DNA from 3 places in the Lutispora sp. genome. Region 1 is predicted to be linked to each of the others. Evidence: a T-box and tRNA genes for the amino acid it is inferred to sense, from the RefSeq annotation. Region 1 holds a T-box; the other regions hold tRNA genes.

Region 1 (8,929 bases):
AATTCTCCTCCTTCATTATCCTTAGTATTATGCTTGCAGTTTCCTCTATAGCTTTATGAGTTACATCTATGATTGGACATCCAATCTTTTTCATTATTTTTTCGGCATAGTCAAGCTCCTGAAGAATACGATCCATATTGGCGTAATTCGCTTCAAAACTTAACCCTAATGCTTTTAGTCTTTCCTGCCTAATAACATTTAATTTATTGGGGCTTGAGGTAAGTCCGAATATTCTTTTTGATGGAATTTCAAATATTTCCTTCGGTGGTTCTACCTCAGGTACTAAAGGAATATTGGCAACCTTCAGGTTCTTATTGGCTAAATACATGCTCAATGGCGTCTTAGAAGTTCTTGATACTCCTAATATAACTATATCTGCCTTTTTAATTCCTCTAGGATCTTTGCCATCGTCGTATTTGACAGCAAATTCTATTGCTTCTACCTTCCTAAAGTATTCTTCGTCAAGTTGCCTTATGATACCAGGAGTATAGGTGGGTTTTGATTTTGTTATATGAGAAATAGCATCAATTACAGGTCCCATGACATCTACAAAAACAACACCTTGTTCCTTAGCTTCTTTCTCAAGGTATTCTTTTAACTCTGGTATAACCATTGTATATACTATAATACTATTGTGTTGCTTTGCTTCATAAACTATTTCCTTTATAGTCTGTTTTTCACTAACATAAGGTATTCTTCTTATTTCTCCTACAGTTCCTCCATATTGGGCCGCAGCTGCTCTTGTTACCTGATCTGCAGTTTCACCAATTGAATCGGATATTACATAGATTATTGATTTTTCATCCATAATTATAACCCTCCTAATTTATCGTTACATAAGTCATAAAAAAGTTTTGTTATATTTGTTTTTGATACCTTTCCGGTAATTTTGTAACCTTTTTTACCACTCTCAGTGGATGCTGGTTCTACAACAGGAACACTATCCACTTCATGCTGTATTATTTTTGCTGCTGCGTCATATGCATTGTCTTCATCTCTAACATATGCTATGTTTGGCATCCTGGTCATTATTATCCCTACCGGTACTTTGTGAATGTCAGTCTTTCCTAAGGCTACTTTTAGAAAATCCTTTCTTGATACAACACCAGTTAGTAAGCCGCTGTTATGAACATATATAGTGCCTACATCCTCTAAGAACAAAGTAACTACCGCATCATATATGGTGGTCTCTTCTGATACTACGACAGGAGTGGATTTTATGTTTTCGACCTTCAAGTTTTTGATAAAATCGGAAATCATATTATTTAAAGGTTTACCGGAGTACAAATACCCAACCTTTGGCCTTGCTTCCAGAAAACCTGCCATAGTAAGAATAGTAAGATCCGGCCTCAGGGCTGCCCTAGTCATGTTAAGTTTCTCAGCAATATGCTCGCTAGTTATAGGCTGATATTTTTTTACTAACTCGATTATTTTATTCTGCCTTTTTGTTAATTCTATAGGGTTCACCCTCTTCCATAATATATTTATATTATCATTCATCAATATGTGCTATACTAATTCAAAAATAATATAGCACATATATGTATATTATCATAAAAAAAACTCGTCTTGCAATATTGAAATATATATTGTATAGAATAATATTAAAGGTATGCACCTAAAAACTTAAATGCATACCCTTTACATCACATAAGATTTATTTATTAACAACAATCAAAGACAAATCAGCAAACCTTATCATCATATTCTCTATAGCCTTAAGCATGGCTAATCTGTTTCTTCTTACATTCTCATCTTCAACCATTACCATAGTACTGTCGAAAAAGTGGTCTATAGGTTTTCTCATAAACATCAAAGTTTTTAATGCATTATCATATTCTTTCTTTTCCATGGCCTTATTAAATTTGCTGCGTACATCAATATAGGAATCATATAGCTCTTTTTCTGCCTCTTCAGCTAAAAGCTCGGTATTTATATCTGCGCTTTCTGCCTTGGAAGCCAAATTGCTTACTCTGTTGAATGATAATGCTATATCTAAAAACTCCTCTTGGCTCTTCCACTTTGAAAGTTCTTTAACCCTCAGAAGACTATCCTGTATGTCAGTCAATCCAGCTTTTAATACTGAATCAATAACATCATATTCATAATTTTTATCCAATAATACATTTTTCAGTCTTTGCTTGAAGAATTCCATAATATCATCTACTACTTTTGATGGTTCATCTTTGATTATTCTCTTCTCTACAAATGGTGAAATAGCCTTTTCTACAAGAGTGTTAAGATTAATATGGAGTTCTTTATCTAGAATAATGTTTATTATGCTTATAGCCTGGCGCCTTAATGCATAGGGATCCTGAGAACCAGTTGGCTGTATTCCTATGGAGAAACAACCGCTTATGGTATCGATTCTATCTGCAATACCTACTATTGCCCCAATAAGTGATCCAGGCATGTTATCTCCTGCATTTCTGGGCATATAATGCTCTTCAATGGCCTTTGCAACTTCTGGTCTCTCTCCCTGAGCCAAGGCATATTCTCTTCCCATTATGCCCTGAAGTTCGTCAAATTCTTTAACCATATTGGTGACCAAATCAGCTTTAGCTAAGTAAGCAGCTCTATTTAACATAGTTTTTTGACTATCTTCTAATCCTAATTCCCCTGCTAAGTAAGAAGAATTATTCATTATATTCATAGTCTTATCATATATGGTCCCTAGGGTCTCTTGAAATACTACATATTTAAGTTTTTCTACACATTGTTCGAGGGATACTTTCTTATCTTCTTCATAGAAAAATTCAGCATCGGATAGTCTTGCTCTTAAAACCTTTTCATTCCCCTGTCGCACTATGTCAATGAAGCTGTCATCACCGTTTCTAACAGCAATAAAATTATTTTTCAGATTCCCCTTATCATCTTCTATAGGGAAATATCTCTGATGCTCTTTCATAGGTGTTATTATGACTTCCTTAGGAAGTTTCAAATAATCTTCTTCAAAGCTTCCCAACAAAGCGGTAGGGTATTCTACCAGGTATACTATTTCTTCCAGAAGACTATCGTCTTGTATGATCTTACCATTATTCTCTCGTGCAATATCTTCACATTGCCTTCTGATTATCTCTCTTCTCTCGTTCTGGTCCACAATCACATAGCCTTCTCTAAGTTTATCAAAGTATTCATTTGCACTATCTATCTCTATTTCACCTGTAGATAAAACCCTATGTCCTCTGGTAAATTTGCTACAGATTATATCATCCTTATTGAAGTCAATGAGTTCATCACCAAAAATGGGCATTAGCCACCTCACAGGTCTGGCAAATCTGAAGGATTTATTCCCCCATTTCATGGATTTGGGAAAACTTATGGATGTTAGTATATCAGGCAGCAATGTTTTCAATACTTCCTTTGTATCCATTCCTGCAAGATGCTTCTTGCCATAAATGTATTCTACGCCTGATAGTTCTTTTATATATATATCCTTTATATCCAACCCATTTCCTTTTGCAAAACCTAAAAGAGCTTTAGTTGGATTATTGTCATTATCATATGCAGCCTTTTTTGAAGGACCCTTTATTTCTGTTTCTAAGTCTTCCTGCTTTTCAGCCATGTCTTTTACATAAAGCACAAGCCTCCTAGGTGTACCATATGTTTCAAGAGATTTATATCCAATTCTGTTTTCTAATAGTGCCTTTGTTGCAATCTCTTTTAATTGCTCTAATGTTCTATTCATAAATTTTGCAGGTATTTCTTCCGTACCTATTTCAAAGACTAAGTCTTTAGCCACTTCGCTCTCCTCCTTCTTATCTATCTGAATCAATGTCAGCCTTCTTTTTAATCAAGGGATAACCCATAGCTTCTCTTTGTTTTAAATAAGCTTGAGCTACCATTCTTGCTAAGTTTCGCACCCTTGATATAAATCCTGTTCTCTCTGTTACACTTATTGCGCCTCTAGCATCTAATACATTAAAGGTATGAGAACATTTTAAAACATAATCATAGGCAGGAAGTATAAGTCCTTCTTCTATTACTCTCTTAGCTTCTGCTTCATAAGAATCGAAAAAATCAAATAACAGTTTAGTGTCAGCCACTTCAAAACTATATTTTGAATGCTCCACTTCCGCCATCTTAAAGAAGTCCCCATAGGTAACTCCATCAACCCATTCAATGTCAAAAACATTATCCTTCTCCTGTATATACATGGCAATTCTCTCTAATCCATAAGTAAGTTCTGCAGATTCCAGTTCACAATCAAAACCACCTATTTGCTGGAAGTATGTAAATTGAGTTATTTCCATACCATCTAACCAAACCTCCCAGCCTAATCCCCAGGCACCAAGAGTTGGAGCTTCCCAGTTGTCTTCAACAAATCTTATATCATGTTTTTTAGGGTCTATACCAAGGGCCATAAGGCTCCCTAAATACAAATCCTGTATATTATCTGGAGATGGCTTCAGTATTACCTGATATTGGTGATGCTGGTAGACTCTATTTGGGTTTTCACCATATCTGGCATCGGCAGGTCTCCTGGATGGCTCTACATATGCAACTCTCCATGGTTCAGGACCTAATGCCTTGAGAAATGTATAAGGACTCATGGTACCTGCTCCTTTTTCCACATCATAAGGCTGGGCTATAACACAGTTTTGCTTAGCCCAATAGTTTTGTAATGTTAGAATTATCTCTTGAAAAGTCATTTCATTTCCTCCCAACTTTCTGTAATAAAAAATATAACCTTTCATCCCTGCAAGGGACGAAAGGTTGACTTCCGCGGTTCCACCCTTATTGGTCGGCTAAAGCCGCCCTCTTATCCACATTGGCTCAAGAGTGCCTTCACTATAAATCAATACTGATTTTCACCAACCATCAGCTCTCTAAAATTGTATTTATAGTTACTCCTCTCTATCACAGCCATAAATAACTTTTGTATTTGTATTACAGTCATAAATAACTCTTGTAATTTAATCTAGCAAAATCATTTTCTTTTGTCAATAGGCTTTATGGCAATTCCGTATTGATTTCCGGACAGCAACCAGTATCAATATTATTATCTGCAACCACACTATTGTTAGCGACATTTTGGGTTGCATTCTTTAGATCATCTGCGAAATCTTTAACTTTATCCGCCACATTACTTACAGTAGTATTGATTGCTTCTGAAACATTAACTGTTCCCTTATTTTGCCTTTCTACTTCAATTGTACATTTGGTCAGCAATGCTGCAGCAGTACCGATAGCAGCTATTTTGGGCATAACTACTGCACTTATGGCTCCTGCTGTAACAGGTATATCCAGTATAACAACATCATCTTTCTTTATTCTTATTCTATTGATATTTCCTGTATTGACTATGGTTTTTAACTTGTCTACAAGCTCGCTACCCTTAACAGATATGGTCTCTGTCCAGTTCTTGTTATTAGATTCCTCAATATTTATCAATGCATCTACCACATTACCATTAGCAAGTGTTAGAGCCTCCCGGGCTTCTTTATATGAAACGCCGGTTCTGTCTCTAATTATGTCTATTTTATCCAGCGTAATGTCCACTCCGCATTCTCCTTTCATTGACCAATGAATTATTCTCTTTCGAGGCTTTTTATACTATTGATAAAATCCATGGATTTAAATCTTTTGTCCAAATGATTTTGGACAAAGTCCACAATGATTTTATCAATCTCTATAAAAATAGTATTATCAATTTTTATTGTATTTAATCTTGAAATTGGTGTGGACAATAAGTATCCAATTGTTTCTAATGTTCCTGCACTAATTTTTATTGCGCTTTTGTCATGCTCAAAGCAAAGATTACATAAGGCACCTCCTAATTTTATGCTGAACTTCTGCAAATTCTCTTCACTGCCACAATTAACACATTTTTTAATCTGTGGTCTAAAACCGCTTAAGTCCATAAGTTTAAGCTGGTACCCGCATGATAATATTCCTATTGGTATTTCATTTCTGGATAAATAATATAGTGTCTTTGATAAAATTATAAATAGTCTTTCGCTTGGTATATCTTCATCTGTCACAGTATCTGCCAATTCTGTAAAATAAACTGCGTAGGACAGCTTTAATAAATCATTTCTTATGTCATAAAAGGATTCTCTAAGTTCTCCTGAACTTACATGGTAGAAACTTGTACCCTTATATAATATGAAATCACTAAAGGCAAAAAGCTCGCTGCTTGGCAGAAGGCTGCTTTTAGGTCTCCTGCAGCCTTTTGAAATTGCCTTGATTTTGCCCTTATCTCTTGTCAATACAGTTAGTATTCTATCTGCTTCATTTATATCTGTATATTTTAAGACCAAACCTTGGGTCTTTAGTATAGCCATATTACACCTCTAATTAAATCCTAGGGCTTTAAGAGCTGACAGATTGTCCCTCCAGTCTCTCTTCACTTTAACCCAAAGCTGCAAATTAACTTTGCAATTCAATAGGTTTTCTATGTCAACCCTTGCTCTGCTTCCTATTGCTTTTAACATGGATCCCTGCTTTCCAATGATGATTCTCTTATGGGATTCTTTTTCACAATATATGGTAGCCTCAATATCTATAAGATCTTTATTATCCCTTTCTTTCATTGAAGTGACTTCAACTGCAGTTCCATGAGGTATTTCTTCCTTTGTAAGAAGCAATATTTTTTCTCTTATATACTCGGCAACAATAAATTTTTCTGGAACATCGGTTATCATATCTGATGGGAAATACATAGGACCTTCTGGTAGAAATTTAACTATTTCTGTTATCAAATCGTCTGTATTATTTCCCATTTTTGCAGATATAGGCACAATGCTGTCGAAAATATCTTCGTATAATGTGATCTTCGCCAGAACGCCTTCTAATTCTCTTTTTGATATTTTATCAATTTTATTCAGCGCAAGTATTTTTCTTGTTTTTATATTTTTCACTGATTCAAATATATATATGTCACCACTACCGATATGAGTAGAACAATCTATTAGCACAACCACCACATCTACACCCTTAAGTGATTGAACAGCAGCACTAACCATGTATTCGCCCAATTTATGCTTTGGCTTATGAATTCCTGGGGTGTCTAGGAAAACAATTTGATAATCCTTATGGGTGAGTATGGTCCTTATAGTATTTCTAGTGGTCTGAGGTTTTTCTGATATTATGTTTAATCGCTCTCCCATTAAGGTGTTTATGAGAGTTGACTTGCCCACATTGGGTCTTCCGATTATAGACACAAAGCCGGATTTGAAGTTTGCATCCAAATCAACTACCTCCTTCAACTTCAGCTTCAAATTCAGTAAATGCATGAGGTAGGAGTTCATGTAATCTATAAGTTTCAATCTTATGCCCATCAGTAAATATAAGCTTTAAATCCATACCGAATTCGGACATAAACTGTCTGCAAATACCGCAGGGATATGCTATTCCATCGCCGCTGCTGACAATTGCAATTGCTTCAAATTCCTTCTCGCCCTCCGAAATAGCCTTTGTATATGCTACTCTTTCAGCACATATTGTTGCACCATAGGAAGCATTTTCAATATTACATCCGGTGTATATTCTACCGGATTTGCACAGCAATGCAGCCCCTACTTTAAAATTGGAGTATTTGACATAAGCTCTTTCTCTGACTTCTTTAGCCTTCTCAATTAAATTTTCATAATCCATTTAATCACTCTCCAAATTCGATTTTGGTATAATCCGGTACTACCTGAATCCAAGTGATGCCTTTATTTATTACTATTTCTTCTCCCTTTAGATTATTATATGTAGTTTTCCCACTTCGGCTTGATTTGCTCCATTCTATTTCTACAAGCTTTCCACCTGTCAGCAAATAACCCCTTCCTTTGCCAATATTACTAACTGCGAGTCTGCCTGCGCTGTCTAAAACCTTGATACCTACTTTTTCGATTATGATGTTGGTTGTTTTTATATCCATTTTGTTCTCTTTATCCTTCATATTATCACCGTTAATCTGGCGATAATATACTTTTTCATCATTATTATATATGTATGATACCTTATAATTTTTATCATAGTTTATTACTACTTTCTGACCATTTCCTCCTTCAGGAATAAAAAATTCATCACTAAATTTAAAATATTTAGGAGCAGTGTCCTTTTCTATTTTTTTTGTTTGCGCCACTTCTCTTATGAATTTTGTATTGGTGTATAGGTTATGTGGCATCTTTCTGTCTGTGGATCTCCAATAAACTGGAGTACCTGCCAAATCATCAAAGGCATCTACTTTTAAATCCTTTATATCCTTCAAGGCTTGTGGGCTTCCCCCACAGTGCACATATATTGCTCCAAGTTCCAAAGCCTTGTCTATGAAATATGGCCTTGCACTTCTTACAGGACCAATCTTTTCTGAAGGTGTATGGTGATATACTGCCATATACCTGGTAATATTACCTTCTACAGGCATTTCGAAAACTATATCTGCCTCTGTAATGCCTGATTGAGGTCTGGCACTTCTTTCATTATCTATCATAACAGCTACTGGTCTATATTTTATGTCCGCCTCTTGTTCTACCCCTATACCGGTAAGGGGACATATATATTTATTTACTGGAACTATTTCAGGCTCCGGTTCTACTATTGGTTCTTCTTCAACATTTATGGTTTCCTCAGTCTCTTTCGGTTCTTCTTTAGGCTGACAAGCAGAAACTAGCATTGCAGCAATGGCAATAATTATTAATAAAAGTTTCCATGATGTTTTCATTGTAACCCCTCTTCCACATAAGATTATAGTCAGTGATTATCTTTTGATATTGAGCATGTCCAGTATTTCATCTTGTTTTTTAAACATAATCTGTTCATCTTCAGCATTCATGTGGTCGTAACCTAACAAGTGAAGCATTCCGTGCACTAGCAGAAAAGCTAATTCCCTGTCCTGACTGTGACCATATTCCTTTGATTGTTCAATGACCTTCTCTGTGGATATGACTATATCCCCCAAAGGTATTTCTGCTTCAATATAATCTTCTTCTGAATA
Region 2 (8,929 bases), on a different contig from region 1:
TGCGGTTTAGTAACTTCAAAAGTTCATGATTATAGAAATCAAATAATCAAGGATCTACCTATCTCCGCAAAATATGTATACCTGGTACTTAGAAAGCGAAGATATGTCTGCAGCTGTGGCAAGAGGTTCTATGAGAAATATGACTTCCTGCCAAGATATTACCGTATGACAAATAGGATGGCTGCTTATATTTGCGATGAATTAACAAAGTCCGTTTCTTTATCATTTGTTGCTGAACAATCAAATGTATCTGTACCAACAGTAATAAGGATATTTGATAGAATTCAATACCCAAAGCTCAATAAGTTACCTGAAGTACTTTCTATTGATGAGTTTAAAGGTAATGCAGAGACTGGGAAATATCAGTGTATACTTGTTGACGCAAAGAAGAATAGAGTCTTGGACATTCTGCCAGACAGAAAACAAAACTGTCTTATTGAATATTTTTCATCAATTCCAAGGCACGAAAGGCTTAAGGTTAAGTTCTTTGTTTGTGATATGTGGAATCAATATGCTGATATTGCCTGTATCTTTTTTCCAAATGCAATAATAATCATAGATAAGTATCACTTTATTAGGCAAGTTACATGGGCTATTGAAAACGTTAGAAAAAGAATTCAAAAGACTATGCCAGCAGCATTAAGGAAGTACTACAAACGAAGTAAAAGTCTTATTCTCAAAAGAAATCATAAACTTACTGAAGAAGATAAACAAGCCCTTGATTTGATGCTTTTATATAACGATGATTTAAGACAAGCATATTTACTTAAAGAGTTATTCTATGATATATGCAATATGAATAAGTACTCAGAACAAAGAAAAGCATTCTTAGACTGGATAAAATATGCTGAATCAGTTGGTATCAAAGAATTTGAGTCCTGTATTGGTACATTTAGAAACTGGCACAAAGAAATCTTAAATGCCTTTAAGTATGGCTATACAAATGGAGCAACAGAAGGGTACAACAACAAGATTAAAGTATTAAAACGAATATCCTATGGCATAAGAAATTTCAATAGATTTAGAAACAGAATTTTACATATATGCTAAATTAACAATTAAAATACATAGAAAATCCGCAGTCAACGGGAGTTGGCTTATTAAGTGTGCAAAAAAACATCATCTTCATCTACATAACACTAAAATGCTCATAAAACAAGTTAAGGGTAGGAATTTTTAAGATTCCCACCCCAACAATTGACAAAGAGTCTTAAACACTACATTGTTATGTAGTGCCTACAGTTTCTTATGGTGCGCCCAGAGGGACTCGAACCCCCGGCCAACTGATTCGAAGTCAGCGACTCTATCCAACTGAGCTATGGGCGCTTATGTATATTTCTTAACTTTTCAAAAATAAAAATAAATGGAGCGGGTGACGAGATTCGAACTCGCGACTTTCACCTTGGCAAGGTGACACTCTACCACTGAGTTACACCCGCGTACTCCATTGATTGCTTGTAAATGGTGCGGGATAAGGGACTTGAACCCCCACGTCGTTGACACTAGATCCTAAGTCTAGCGCGTCTGCCAATTCCGCCAATCCCGCATATTTAGTTTGTTGCATATTACATGGTCGACATATTTAACAGCCAACCAGTCAAAGAAAAATTGGCTGGGGTGGCTGGATTCGAACCAACGGAATGCCAGAGTCAAAGTCTGGTGCCTTACCCCTTGGCTACACCCCAGGATGTCATTTATGGGGTGGATAGTCGGAGTTGAACCGACGGCCTCCAGAGCCACAATCTGGCGCTCTAACCAACTGAGCTATACCCACCACAATTATATAAATGGTGCGCCTGAAGGGAGTCGAACCCCTGGCACACGGATTAGAAGTCCGTTGCTCTATCCAACTGAGCTACAGGCGCATGTATGGAGCGGGTGAAGGGAATCGAACCCTCGCGATCAGCTTGGAAGGCTGACGTTCTACCATTGAACTACACCCGCTTGTTATTTAATTGTTACCGACATTTATAAATTATAGCATCTGTTTTATGGTCTGTCAATAACAATTTTTACATGATTTCCAAAGGGTTATAGCGTATATTATTTCTAATTGTTAATGTTAAATCAGAAACCTTTCTTAGTATATAAGAATTTTATCTTTCAGTCAATAACCAAAAAAGCACAATTTAAAAGTATTGTTTTGTTCTATCTATTAATTTCTACATTGTTTCTTTATTTATTCGTGTTTTGTGATGCTGATTGAATTAATTCCTTTTTTAATTTCTCCAATGCATTGGCTCTGTGACTTATTTTGTTCTTTTCTTCTGAAGTTAATTCAGCCATGGTCTTGTCCAATCCATCGATTATAAAAAGAGGATCATATCCGAAGCCATTATCTCCTTTTTCTTCATGTCCAATAGCTCCATTTATATAACCTTCTGTAATTATTTCTTTGCCGTCAGAAAATATAAAAGCTATTGCACTGACAAATCTGGCTTGTCTTTTGTTCTCCGGAATATCTTTCATATTCTGCAAAAGTTTTTTATTGTTTGCCTTATCCTTTTCATTTCCTTCTACTCCTGCGTATCTTGCTGAGTATACTCCGGGTTCTCCATTTAATGCAAAGACTTCAAGGCCTGAATCATCTGCGATGCTGGCCTTTCCTGTTAGTCTCCATATCTCTCTGGCTTTTATCAGTGCATTCTCTCTGAAAGTAGTTCCATTTTCCTCTATATCAATTTTTATTCCTACATCATCCAGAGAAAGCACCTCATACCCAATGTCCTTTAGTATAGCTCTTATCTCTTCCAGCTTGTGCTGATTATTGGTTGCTGCTACTACTTCCAATATTTCCAACTCCTATCTTATCAGCCAGTTCTCCAAGGCTTTGCTTTTGTATTTTAATTAATTCCATTATGCCCTTTTCTGCGTATGTAAGCATTTGGTCCATTTCTTGTCTGGTAAATGGTTTTTCTTCTCCTGTACCTTGTATCTCTACCAGCTGACCCTTTTCTGTCATGACGATATTCATGTCCACCTGGCATGTAGAGTCTTCTGCATAATTCAAATCCAGCATTACAGTATCATCTTTTATTCCCGCACTGACAGCCGCGACAAAGCTATTCAACGGCATCTTTGAGATTTTTCCCTGTTCCAGAAGCTTGCCAAAAGCATCTGCCAAAGCCACAAAAGCCCCCGTTATTGAGGCAGTCCTTGTACCTCCGTCTGCTTGTATTACATCACAATCGATAAAGATAGTTATTTCTCCTAATGATTCCAAATCTACCACTGACCTCAATGCTCTTCCAATAAGCCTTTGTATTTCCATGGTTCTACCGTCAACTTTACCTCTGCTTGAATCTCTAGGCTTCCTGACTTCCGTAGAGCGAGGAAGCATACCATATTCTCCTGTAACCCAGCCTCTTCCCTGTCCTTTCAAAAAAGGAGGTACTCTCTCTTCAACACTGGCAGTACAAATAACCTTTGTATCTCCCATTTCTATCAGCACGGATCCTTCAGCATGCTTTAAATAATTCCTGGTGATCTTAACAGGCCTTAGTTGATTTAATTCTCTTCCATCTATTCTCTCCATTTTCATTCATCCTTTCATACAGCAGTTACCTTATGTACTTTAAATAAAACCCACTTGAGTTAACCCAAGTGGATATCAAATTCTATTCATAAAAATTCACGAATACGGGCACATCCAGATATTCATTTGAGCCGATGCTGTCAGTGTCGTCTATGGTTTGTCCGTTTACATACAGTCTAACCTTATTTATAGCCGGAAACTCCTTTAGAGTTAATGTCACAGATTTAATTATAGCTCTTTCTTCTGCAGCAGAACTTACATTGAGTATTTCCTTCGAAAAGTTTACATAGGCGATACCATCATTGACTTCCACATCCAAAAGTCTGGTGCCTGCAGGGAAAGGATTTACAAGCCCTGTGCCTGGATTTGGTCCCTCCAGCAACACATCCAAAGCTGCCTGGGCACTGTTTGTGTACCCTGAAACAAGTTTTGTCAATGGAACAAAATATGAATAATTTCCTTTTCCCTTCTTTTGATAGTATACCATAACCTTTGATAATTTATCACTTAAATTTTCCGGTTTTACTAAGTTGATTTCTGTTCTTTTTAAAGCTTCGCCAATTTTTGTTCCGTAGGGCATTTCATCAATGGTTTTTCCATCAACCCTTATTTGTACGGATTTAATATTGGGAAACTCTGTCAAAGTGTATACCAGCGCCTTAACACCTAAAGCTTCTCCTTCTGCGCTGTCAAAATTTAAAAATTCTTGGGAAAAATCCAAAATAGCTAAACCGTCATCCTTTATTACAGCCCCGTTTATCTTAGTTCCTTGAGGTAATGTTGGCAATAATCCTGTAGGCTTCAAGTCTTCCATCAGTTCAGGACTGTATATTATGCCCTTTATTGCAGCCTTAGCCAATCCCAAATCACCCTTGGGTATGTATCTCATTACAGGTACCAATAAATTTTCATAGTCCTTATAATATAATACTGTTGCTCTTGTATCATTGGGCTGCTCTGCTGAAACTTCACTCAAGTCTTCTGTTACCCTTTCCTCCTCTTCCACAGGCTCCATTTCTACTGCTGTTTTCTTGTTGAAAAATTCCCTGAGAGAGGTTAGTGGATTGGTGCATCCTGTAAGAGTTATGCATAATAGGACAACTGCTACCACCAAAAGTTTTCTTTTCAACCTTTTCACCCCCTAAAAGTTCTATATTATATATATTAGAGGGCTACAAGGTATATTCATTTATTTAAGTGGGTCGAAGTACAGTATCTCGCCTTCTATGGAATCATTTATATATAGAATACCCAATGAGAAACTAGGTTGAAATCTTCTGTCTGTCGGAGAACCAGGGTTAAAAAGAAGGACTCCTTCAAATACTTCATTATAGGGCGCATGGCTATGACCAAACACTATGCAGTCAACTTTATCTTCCATGAATTCAGCGTAGGCATTTAAATATGTCTTATCCCGGCCATATCCATGGGTTAAACCTATCCTTTTGCCTCCTGCTTCAATAATTCTTCTTTCTCCATACTTTTCATATATTTCAAAGCTGTCATTGTTTCCTGCCACCGCGTATACAGGTGCTATAGTCTCTAAGTCTGTTATTACATCCTCCAACAACAAGTCCCCAGCATGAAGTATAAAGTCTACTCCTTTAAAAGAATCAAATACAAAATCAGGAAGAGCTTTAGCTCTTCTTGGTATATGGGTATCTGATATAACTCCTATTTTTATCATTTTTCCTCCGTTAATGTTCCGAATTTAGATAAACCATTCAATGGGTTTACCATACGATGTTTATAATAAGATTCTTCGCTTGCGCTCAGAATGACAGATTATCGTGTGTTTCATTGTAGTGCTTTTTTTAGGTTTTCCAAATTTTCATACATTATAGTTATGTAATCCATTCCTTTATCCATCTCTTCTTTCGTTAAGCCATGGGCTGCATTAAGAGTTAACACTTCCCCGTCTATTTCTCTTGCAATGGTTTCCGAGTATTTAGGATTAACAAATTTCTCAACAAATATATATCTGATATTGTTGTCTCTGCAAATTTTCACAATCTCACCTAGCTTTTTAGTGCTCGGTTCCTGCTGGGGAGAAATTCCCCTTATAGGAATCTGTTTCAAATCATATTCTTTGGCAAAATATCCAAAGGCTTCGTGTGAAGTTACTATGATGTTTGTATTAAAGTTTTTGGCAGCTTCTCTTATATCATTATCCAACTCGTCAAGACGAGCTGCAAGTTTATCATAATTGGCTCTATAATGCTCTTCATTGGAGCTATCCATTTCAATCAATGCATTTAGTACATTCAATGCTTCCTTTTTCAGATTCATTGGACTTACCCAGACATGAGGGTCATAGTTACCATGATCATGGTCATGATCTTCTTCTCCGCTTATAAGTTCTATGCCTTCGCTTGCTTCAACTATTTTTGTTCTGCCGGTATCCATATTTTCAATGACCCTGTCAACCCAACGCTCCATGCCGGCACCGTTGTATATGAAAATATCGCTTTCCTGAAGCTGTGCCATAGTCTTTAAAGTAGGCTCCCAATCGTGAGGTTCTACCCCTGCAGGTATCATATTGATGACTTCAGCTTTATCCTGTGCAATTTCTTCTGCAATAAAATACATGGGATAAAAGCTGGTAAATATCTTTAGCTTACTCTTCCCCTCATTATTTATAACATTGTTTGATACATCTTTTTCACAGCCTGTTATTATAAAGACTAATGCAATTAGTAGAATAAATATTGTTACTGCTCTTCTCATACTATACCTCCATTTGCAAATCATTTGCATTTACATTGTATAGTATTCCCATGTTATTGTAAATATATAGCTTTAATAAAAATATTACAGACTGCCAAAGTTTGCTACATTATTTATCATTTAAATATTTGTATGCCAATAATGCCTGTAATGCGGCGCCTAGTGTCAGACAATCCTCGTCAACATCAAACATACTGTTATGAGCTGGATGAATTATGCCTTTTTCTTTGTTGCCGCAGCCTAGGAAATAATATACTGAAGGCCTTTCCATGGAGAAATATGCGAAGCTTTCCACGCCCATACTGGGATTCTTCAAATCTATAATCTTATCACTATCGATCAGCTCTAAAGCAGTTTCCCGGGAAAATTCCAGCATAATATCATCATTGTGTACACTGGGATATCCGTCAATCATGTTGATTTCCGCGCTGCCTCTCATGGATGCGGATACTCCTTCCACTATTTCCATAAATCTCGATTTCAAGAACTGCCTGTGCTTACTGCTCATTGTTCTCATGGTACCCTTAAATTCCACTTCATCAGGAATAATATTTTCGGCTGTACCACCGTGTATAGCACCAATAGTAAGGACCGCAGGCTCTGTAGGAGATGTTTCTCTGCTGATCATTGTCTGCAGTGCATTTATAACATTGCAGCTTATTGTTATAGGATCTATTCCCATTTCAGGGTGAGCTCCGTGAGAACCTTTCCCTCTTATCTTCACGCTGAAAGGATTAGAAGCCGCATATGCTGCCCCTGATTTTAAACCTATGGTGCCACATTGGAGACTTTCATCCACATGGAGCCCAATGACTGCATCCACATGAGGGTTCTCTAGAACTCCTTCTTCTACCATGAATCTTGCTCCCCCTACTGTTTCCTCAGCGGGCTCAAAGAGCAGTACCACATTTCCTTTCAGTTCTTTCTCCATGCTCTTCAGAATCATAGCTGCTCCCAGCAGTATGGCCATATGGGCATCGTGGCCGCAGGCATGCATTTTCCCCGGAATCTCGGATTTATACTGGTGCTGTGCCTTTTCCTCAATAGGCAGGGCATCCATATCCGCTCTCAAGGCTATGGTTTTGCTTCCTCTTCCTTTTATCACTGCCTTTATACCTGTCCTTGCCACACTTTCATATTCAATTCCCATATTTTCAAGATATTTTTTAATCTTTTGGGAAGTCTTGTGCTCTTCGAAACCTAGCTCCGGTTCTCTATGGAAATCTCTTCTTATGTTTATCAGCGTTTGTTTATACTCCATCGCTTTTTTATAAAAATCCATTATATATTCTCCTCTCAATAATTTGGCCATGCTTCATTATGTTTTGCTTATTTGCTTTCTGATAAATTAATATTAAAATAAATTATAGCAATGTGCGGTATCATCTTCAATATAGGTAAACTGTATATTTCATATTACCTTAAGAAATAGTATAATTAGGTAAGGAGGGATGAATTTGAAATCAAAGGTTTATTTTTATAATATGAGGGCAGGAAGGCGTTCTGAGAGTATATCCCAAAAAGTCTCAAAGCTGTTTGATAAGGCAGGATTCAAAGATATAATAGAGCCAGATAAGCTAACAGCTATAAAGATTCATTTTGGAGAGAGAGGGAATAATGCTTTCATAAATCCTATTTATGTGAGGCATGTTGTTGATAAGATAAAGCAACAAGGCGGCAAGCCCTTTTTGACCGATTCCAACACTTTATATAAGGGCAGCAGATCCAACGGTGTGGATCACCTGGTGACTGCCATTGAAAATGGTTTTGCCTATGCCGTGGTGAATGCACCTTTAGTCATATCCGACGGTATATACAGCAAGGATTCAATGGATGTACATATTGGTAAGAAACATTTCAAGGATGTGAAAATATCCTCAGCCATATATTATGCAGATTCCATGATGGTCATGTCCCATTTCAAAGGTCATGAGACAGCAGGTTTTGGTGGAGCAATAAAGAACATGGCCATGGGTTGCGCTCCGGCAGCGGGCAAGCAGCAACAGCATTCAACGGCTAAGCCAAAAGTAGGGGAAATGTGCAAAGCATGTCAGATGTGTCTAAAAAACTGCCCTGCAGATGCTATCATAATGGTGGATGGCTCCGCATTTATCCAGGATGAGAAATGCATAGGATGCGGCGAATGTGTTTCCATGTGTATCTATAATGTAATAAGGCCTCAGTGGGGCACTGCAATGGATGCTTTCATCGAGAGGATGACTGAGTATGCTTATGGTGCCTGGGCAACAAAAAAGGGTAAAATCGCCTTCATGAACTTCGTTATGAATGTTACTCCCCTATGTGATTGCGTACCATGGAGCGATGCACCCATTGTACCTGATATCGGTATTCTGGCCTCCTTTGATCCTGTGGCTATCGATCAGGCCAGCTATGACTTGGTAAACAAGCAATCAGGCAATATGTTCAGTAAAATAGGCGACTGCGGCTGTGGTTTAGAAAGCGGTGAAGATAAATTTAAGGCGATACATCCGGATACCAAAGGAGAGATGCAACTATCCTACGGTGAGGAGCTTGGTATGGGAAGCAGAGAGTACGAACTTATAGAACTATAATCATATTTGACCCATAAAGAAAAGATCTTGTAAAAAGGTTCATAATCCTTTCTACAAGGTCTTTTCTTATTCTATTCTATTCTATTTTTAAACT
Region 3 (5,580 bases), on a different contig from region 1:
TATCATTTGAGGTGCTTCCTTATCTATCTGTTCCTCAACATATTGAATAACTGCATTTTTTATAATATGAGGTACTAATGAAGGTAATTTTTCATATATATTTTGTGAAATCTTTCTCTTTACTAATTCAATTATCCTATCACTGCTTCCTTCATCAATAATTCTTTCAAATATATCTTTAAAATCTATTAGCTCCATTTCCACAGTCTGTCCTATGCTAACAGCCATCTCAGCTTTACGTTTAGGAATCAGACCTTGGATTTCCAAAGCCAGAATTTTTACCGGCTTTATAGGCCTAAAAAGCATCTTTATAGCAATAATATTAGTCAACCAACCAATTATACCACCTATAATAGTTGAAATAAGAACTTTATACATATATAATTCACCTGTCTATACAAATAATTAATAATAATTATAACATATAAACAGGTGACATAATTCATCAATTTAATTCCTTATTTACCTTTAATATGCCGCAAAGATCACACCCTCTGCATAGCTCTATCCTATCGTAGAATATATTGGTGATAGTTCTGAAAAGTTCTTTATTTTTGAAATTCTGGCAATCATGAATGATAACCTTATTTGGAGCTATAGTGATTAGTGTGCTTATGAGAAGATCATCTAGACTTATATCATTGTCTCCAATTTCAGCTCTCAGTTCTTCAAAGCATTCACAATTAATAGGACTATTCTTGCTATCAATCAATATATAACCGCCTTTATCTATAGGAACAACATTTACAATATCTACTTTGCATTCTTGAATCTCCACAAAATATCTTAGAAGTTTTATAAATTCATTATATTCCCTCTCGGCAATATATTCTTCCACTGATCTTTCCACCAAATCTGCCAGCTCTTTTATATAGTCATTCAATCTGAAATTTACAAAGCCATCTATAATTATGAAGTTCTCTGACTTCAGATAGTTCAATATTTTTCTTATAATTCTAGTTCGTCTGGTTTGACCATAAAAACCATCTCTATATCCATCTTCTGCAGCAAGAAGTTTTATGGTTGACTCATAGATTAATTCTCTCTCATATTCTGTCAAATATAGATAATACTCTTTTATTATCTTTCTCAATATTTTAGTTTCATAATTATCTATAATAACATCACACAACACTTGAGCAAGCGAATATTTAAAGTCTTCACTGGATCTGTTTTCTATTAATTTTGACATAAAGCCTTCCTTTAATCCGCATCTTATAAAAACTGTATCTCCTGCTGTATATTCTTCATGTGTGATGCGCATATCTTCATTACTAATGGATTCAAGGCCTGAAAAGATATGATTCTTAATCTTTTCATCATTATTTCTAACAGCAATGGTTGTTAAGTACATCTGCTCAACTCCTTCCTGTTAAGTATTATTTGTGTTACTAAAACAATTATTCAATGGCCTAATCAGCCCAAAAGCTTTGAACTTCAATAGCTTATAGGCATTATTGAACCAATGTCCATGATTTTCTTATTGCTGAGTATTTTGATATCAATACCTTTTAAAGCTATATACTCCACAATTTTATTATAGCTTTTCATTTCCTTCATGCTTCCTGTAAAAGCTATAACATTTCTTGAAATCAAACCTGAAGAACCGCCAATAAAGCCATAATCTAATCCAACTATATCAATATCACCAGGCTCTATAATAAGCACTTCTATCCCATACTTTTCTAATACTCTAGCTACTCCTATATCATGAGTTATTACAGAATGTTCATCTACGATGCAAACAGAACATTTAGTATAACCCTGATTAACATGAATCAATTCTACTTCGTATTTCTCATACAGCTTAATGATTTCTGGATCTGTGTACTTTGTATTATGGAAAGCAAATTTGCCCATTCTTAATACATTATATGCTATATTTTCTGGATAGTTTCTTTGTAGCCATGTAGCACCTTTTGTCAATGCAAATCCTTTTTTAAAAAACCTCCCGGCAACTTTATCATATATGTTTGGTGCAATGACCAAAGAGTTTCCTCCTATATGATGAATCAATATATCAGGATGTCCATTTATCGCCTCGTATAATTCATTGCATCTTTCTGTCTTTATTATATCTATATCCATATATAATAATTTTGATAAAATTTCACCATCTACCCTATAATCCAATATAACAGTTTTTACTTTATCTATAGGAAGGTTGGGGTTTTCAATAAATATGCTCATTTTCGCTCCACCTTGTAAAACATAATAATTTTATTGTTTCATTATTTTAAACTTATAATAGCATTTTCATATAAAGATGGTTTCTAATTGGAATATTATAGGAATCAAGGAAGTCTTTCTTTAAATTCATAAGGTTAAGTTAACACTAATTTAGACTCACCTTTGAATTATTATAAAAAAATACTTCTCCTAGGAGAAGTATTTCAATAATATTATCTAATTATGGAGGCGACACCCGGATTTGAACCGGGGATAAAGGATTTGCAGTCCTCTGCCTTACCACTTGGCTATGTCGCCTTATATGGAGCGGGTGACGAGATTCGAACTCGCGACTTTCACCTTGGCAAGGTGACACTCTACCACTGAGTTACACCCGCATTTAGTTAAATGGTGCCTTGGGGCGGAATCGAACCACCGACACGAGGATTTTCAGTCCTCTGCTCTACCGACTGAGCTACCAAGGCTCAAATGGCGACCCAGAACGGGCTCGAACCGTCGACCTCCAGCGTGACAGGCTGGCATTCTAACCAACTGAACTACTGGGCCATTTGATGGTGGGCACAATAGGGCTCGAACCTATGACCCTCTGCTTGTAAGGCAGATGCTCTCCCAGCTGAGCTATGCGCCCATCGTCTCTAACGACAAGATTTAGTATACAGCATAGTTGCTTCAAAGTCAAGTTAAAAAATTTATAAATTAGCTAAATGGCTTAAACTTGTATTGCTTTTTTCAATATATCTTGAAGTTCCTCTTTATTAAATAAGTATTTTTTATTGCAGAAGTGGCATATCAATTCTGCTTGACCTTGTTCCTCGATTAATTCTTTTAAATCTTCTACTCCTATAGCAACTAGCGCTTTTTCCAACCTGGCTCTATTACAATTACACCTATATCTTATCTCTTTTCTTTCATGAATTGTATATTCAATATCCTTCATTATAATCTGTACTAGACCTTCAATTCCCTCATCAGCAATAATATCAGTTACTGAATTGATGCTTGTAACATTTTTTTCTAATAGATCTATTGTATTATCATCAGCTTGTGGCATTACTTGCACAATAAAACCACCTGCTGAATCTACATTGCCGTTAATAGCGATTCTGACACCCAATGCCACAGCTGTAGGTGTTTGCTCAGAAGAGGCAAAATAAGAAGCTATATCCTCTCCAATCTCACCATTTACAATTGGTACCTGACCAATATAAGGCTCCTTTAAGCCTAAATCCTTTATGACAGTAAAAATGCCGTTTCTACCTACAGCTCCTCCAACATCTAGCTTTCCTTTATCATTTAATGGCAAATCTACAAATGGATTAGCTATATAACCTCTAACATCACCTGTTATATCTGATACAACAATAATGCTCCCGGCAGGTCCTTTTCCATTTATTTGTAATGTTATCTTATCTTTTTCAGATTTCAACATGGTTCCCATCATGCTACCAGCAGTTAACATACGCCCTAAAGCTGCGGTTGTAACAGGGTAGGTGTTGTGTATCAATCTAGCTTCTTCAACAATGTTTATTGTTGTACAGCACAATAATCTTATACTCCCATCTGCACTGGTACATCTTAATAATATGTCTTTCATTTTACCTCCTATTTTGTCCTATTGACACTTTTTAGCTATAAAAAATATTCTTTCACTTTTTTCATTGGCTTGAGTATATTTGAATTCATCCAAAGCTTCAATTTCGTTGAAATCTGTCTCTTTTAAAATTTCATATATTTCCTCAATTTTATAAGCTTTTTGAATATGAATCTCCTCTATTCTTCTATATAGTGTGCCATCAGGTACGAAAAAATTCAACCTCATGGTTACAATTGAAGAATTGACATCGAACTCATTCTCCCAGCTATAAAAGACCCCATTTTTCTCTTCAATAAAAGTGTTATCACCTATTATTCTCTTAAGTTTATGGAAGCTACTTATATCAAATATAAAAATTCCGCCAGGATTCAAGATTTTGTTAACTCCTTGAAAAACTTTAGTGAGTTCATTTTTGTCAGTTATATAATTTATTCCATCACAAGCGCAAAGGGCTGCGTCAAATTTCCTTGTTAATGTCAGATTTCTCATGTCTTGTCTCAAAAATCTGATTTTTTCTCCATACATTCTAGCTTTATTCTCAGCTATTGAAAGCATTTGCTCTGATGCATCTATTCCCCATAGATTATAACCAAGCCTGGACATAGGTATTGTTATATTACCGGTTCCACATGCCAAATCTAAGACATAATTTGGAGTTATACCTTTAGATTTAATTATATGATGTAAGTATTCTGCCCATTTCTCATAGTCCACTTCATCCATCAATGTGTCATATATTTGGGCAAAGTTCTCATAACAAGTCATAAGACATTACTTCCTTATCTGTGAAATTTATAGTATGAAATAGTGTTCTTTCTTTTCTTTTTTCTTCTGCCTAACAAGTATCCCGTTATAAAAGAAATTACAATAAAGATAATTGAAAGATATTTAAAACCTTTAATTTTCTCCATCAAGCTCTCCAGCTTAAATAATGCAATAGTCTTATCTATAATACTCTCTTTTTCAACATTTTGCTCAGGTCTTTCCTGTTCAATAATTTCAACAACTTCTATATAATTCTTTCCGGCTGTCTCCATCCATTTGTTGATATATTCATTATCTTCTTTTGCTTGAGTTTGTAAAGTTTTCATAATATCCAACAGCTCTAAATCTGATACATCCTTTTCTATGGTCTGATCTAAATCATATAATATCTTATATTTTAGTCTGCTTGGATACAACATATTATAATTCAAGTCCTTAATATACTCCACATATTTAGAGAAATCTGCCTGTTTTCTATAAGCTTCGGCTTTTATATATTTAATCTGGTTTGAATTAAAAGTTGGATCTGTTGGATTGTTAAGATATTCATCACATAGAGTATTTACAGATTCGTAGTCTTTCTTTCTAAAAGAAGCTGCAATATTTTTGAGCTTCTTATCGGAACTGAAATCAAATCTATCAACGGACAGCTTATCAACCAGTTCATAATCTAAACCAAGTATCTCGCTGCCTTTATTTACTTCCATTGTAAGTCTTTTATTGCCACTTAATACTGTCTTCTCTTCTGTAATTCCAATTGTATCTAAAACATTGTATGGATAAAAATCATATAGTGAAAGTACAATAGTAGATGCATCTGAGTACACAAGATCTTTATTCTTATGATATCTGATGCTATACATTCCCTTGCTGTCGTTTTTAAGCTTGCTTTCATACCTTACATTAATAACTTTAGTTTCATTAGCTTTGAACCATAGGCTGGCTGTATGCCATTTCGAAGCATTAGGTAAAGTATCTGAAGGATATCTATCCTGGATATAGCTTTTATTTCTGTTATAGTATTTAACTGG

Evidence for each region. A T-box is a leader RNA that pairs with one kind of tRNA and senses whether it is charged. The one in region 1 lies ahead of glyQ (glycine--tRNA ligase subunit alpha), so its partner is inferred to be a tRNA-Gly.
Region 2: it encodes a tRNA-Gly, which carries the amino acid that the T-box ahead of glyQ (glycine--tRNA ligase subunit alpha) is inferred to sense. The anticodon was not compared.
Region 3: it encodes a tRNA-Gly, which carries the amino acid that the T-box ahead of glyQ (glycine--tRNA ligase subunit alpha) is inferred to sense. The anticodon was not compared.

Annotation. Positions count from the first base shown of each region.
Region 1 is NZ_JAWLCK010000033.1:661-9,589, forward strand. It holds gene ACESM9_RS06975 (pyruvate, water dikinase regulatory protein) at 1-808, opposite strand, end outside; gene ACESM9_RS06980 (helix-turn-helix transcriptional regulator) at 811-1,500, opposite strand; gene glyS (glycine--tRNA ligase subunit beta) at 1,658-3,742, opposite strand; gene glyQ (glycine--tRNA ligase subunit alpha) at 3,759-4,652, opposite strand; T-box leader at 4,702-4,873, opposite strand; gene ACESM9_RS06995 (DUF4342 domain-containing protein) at 4,954-5,502, opposite strand; gene recO (DNA repair protein RecO) at 5,532-6,287, opposite strand; gene era (GTPase Era) at 6,297-7,238, opposite strand; gene ACESM9_RS07010 (cytidine deaminase) at 7,195-7,599, opposite strand; gene ACESM9_RS07015 (DUF3048 domain-containing protein) at 7,604-8,656, opposite strand; gene ybeY (rRNA maturation RNase YbeY) at 8,693-8,929, opposite strand, start outside.
Region 2 is NZ_JAWLCK010000012.1:27,886-36,814, reverse strand. It holds gene ACESM9_RS03755 (ISL3 family transposase) at 1-1,050, shown strand, start outside; tRNA gene ACESM9_RS03750 (tRNA-Arg) at 1,250-1,326, opposite strand; tRNA gene ACESM9_RS03745 (tRNA-Gly) at 1,365-1,439, opposite strand; tRNA gene ACESM9_RS03740 (tRNA-Leu) at 1,463-1,546, opposite strand; tRNA gene ACESM9_RS03735 (tRNA-Gln) at 1,610-1,685, opposite strand; tRNA gene ACESM9_RS03730 (tRNA-His) at 1,698-1,774, opposite strand; tRNA gene ACESM9_RS03725 (tRNA-Arg) at 1,789-1,865, opposite strand; tRNA gene ACESM9_RS03720 (tRNA-Gly) at 1,871-1,944, opposite strand; gene ACESM9_RS03715 (XTP/dITP diphosphatase) at 2,176-2,790, opposite strand; gene rph (ribonuclease PH) at 2,765-3,535, opposite strand; gene ACESM9_RS03705 (GerMN domain-containing protein) at 3,618-4,664, opposite strand; gene ACESM9_RS03700 (metallophosphoesterase) at 4,725-5,222, opposite strand; gene ACESM9_RS03695 (metal ABC transporter substrate-binding protein) at 5,333-6,262, opposite strand; gene ACESM9_RS03690 (M20 family metallopeptidase) at 6,372-7,544, opposite strand; gene ACESM9_RS03685 (DUF362 domain-containing protein) at 7,720-8,835, shown strand.
Region 3 is NZ_JAWLCK010000007.1:9,425-15,004, reverse strand. It holds gene ACESM9_RS02430 (DUF445 domain-containing protein) at 1-378, opposite strand, end outside; gene ytxC (putative sporulation protein YtxC) at 446-1,354, opposite strand; gene ACESM9_RS02420 (DUF6873 family GME fold protein) at 1,438-2,190, opposite strand; tRNA gene ACESM9_RS02415 (tRNA-Cys) at 2,414-2,487, opposite strand; tRNA gene ACESM9_RS02410 (tRNA-Gly) at 2,493-2,567, opposite strand; tRNA gene ACESM9_RS02405 (tRNA-Phe) at 2,579-2,654, opposite strand; tRNA gene ACESM9_RS02400 (tRNA-Asp) at 2,660-2,736, opposite strand; tRNA gene ACESM9_RS02395 (tRNA-Val) at 2,743-2,818, opposite strand; gene hslO (Hsp33 family molecular chaperone HslO) at 2,900-3,784, opposite strand; gene ACESM9_RS02385 (class I SAM-dependent DNA methyltransferase) at 3,803-4,549, opposite strand; gene ACESM9_RS02380 (hypothetical protein) at 4,564-5,580, opposite strand, start outside.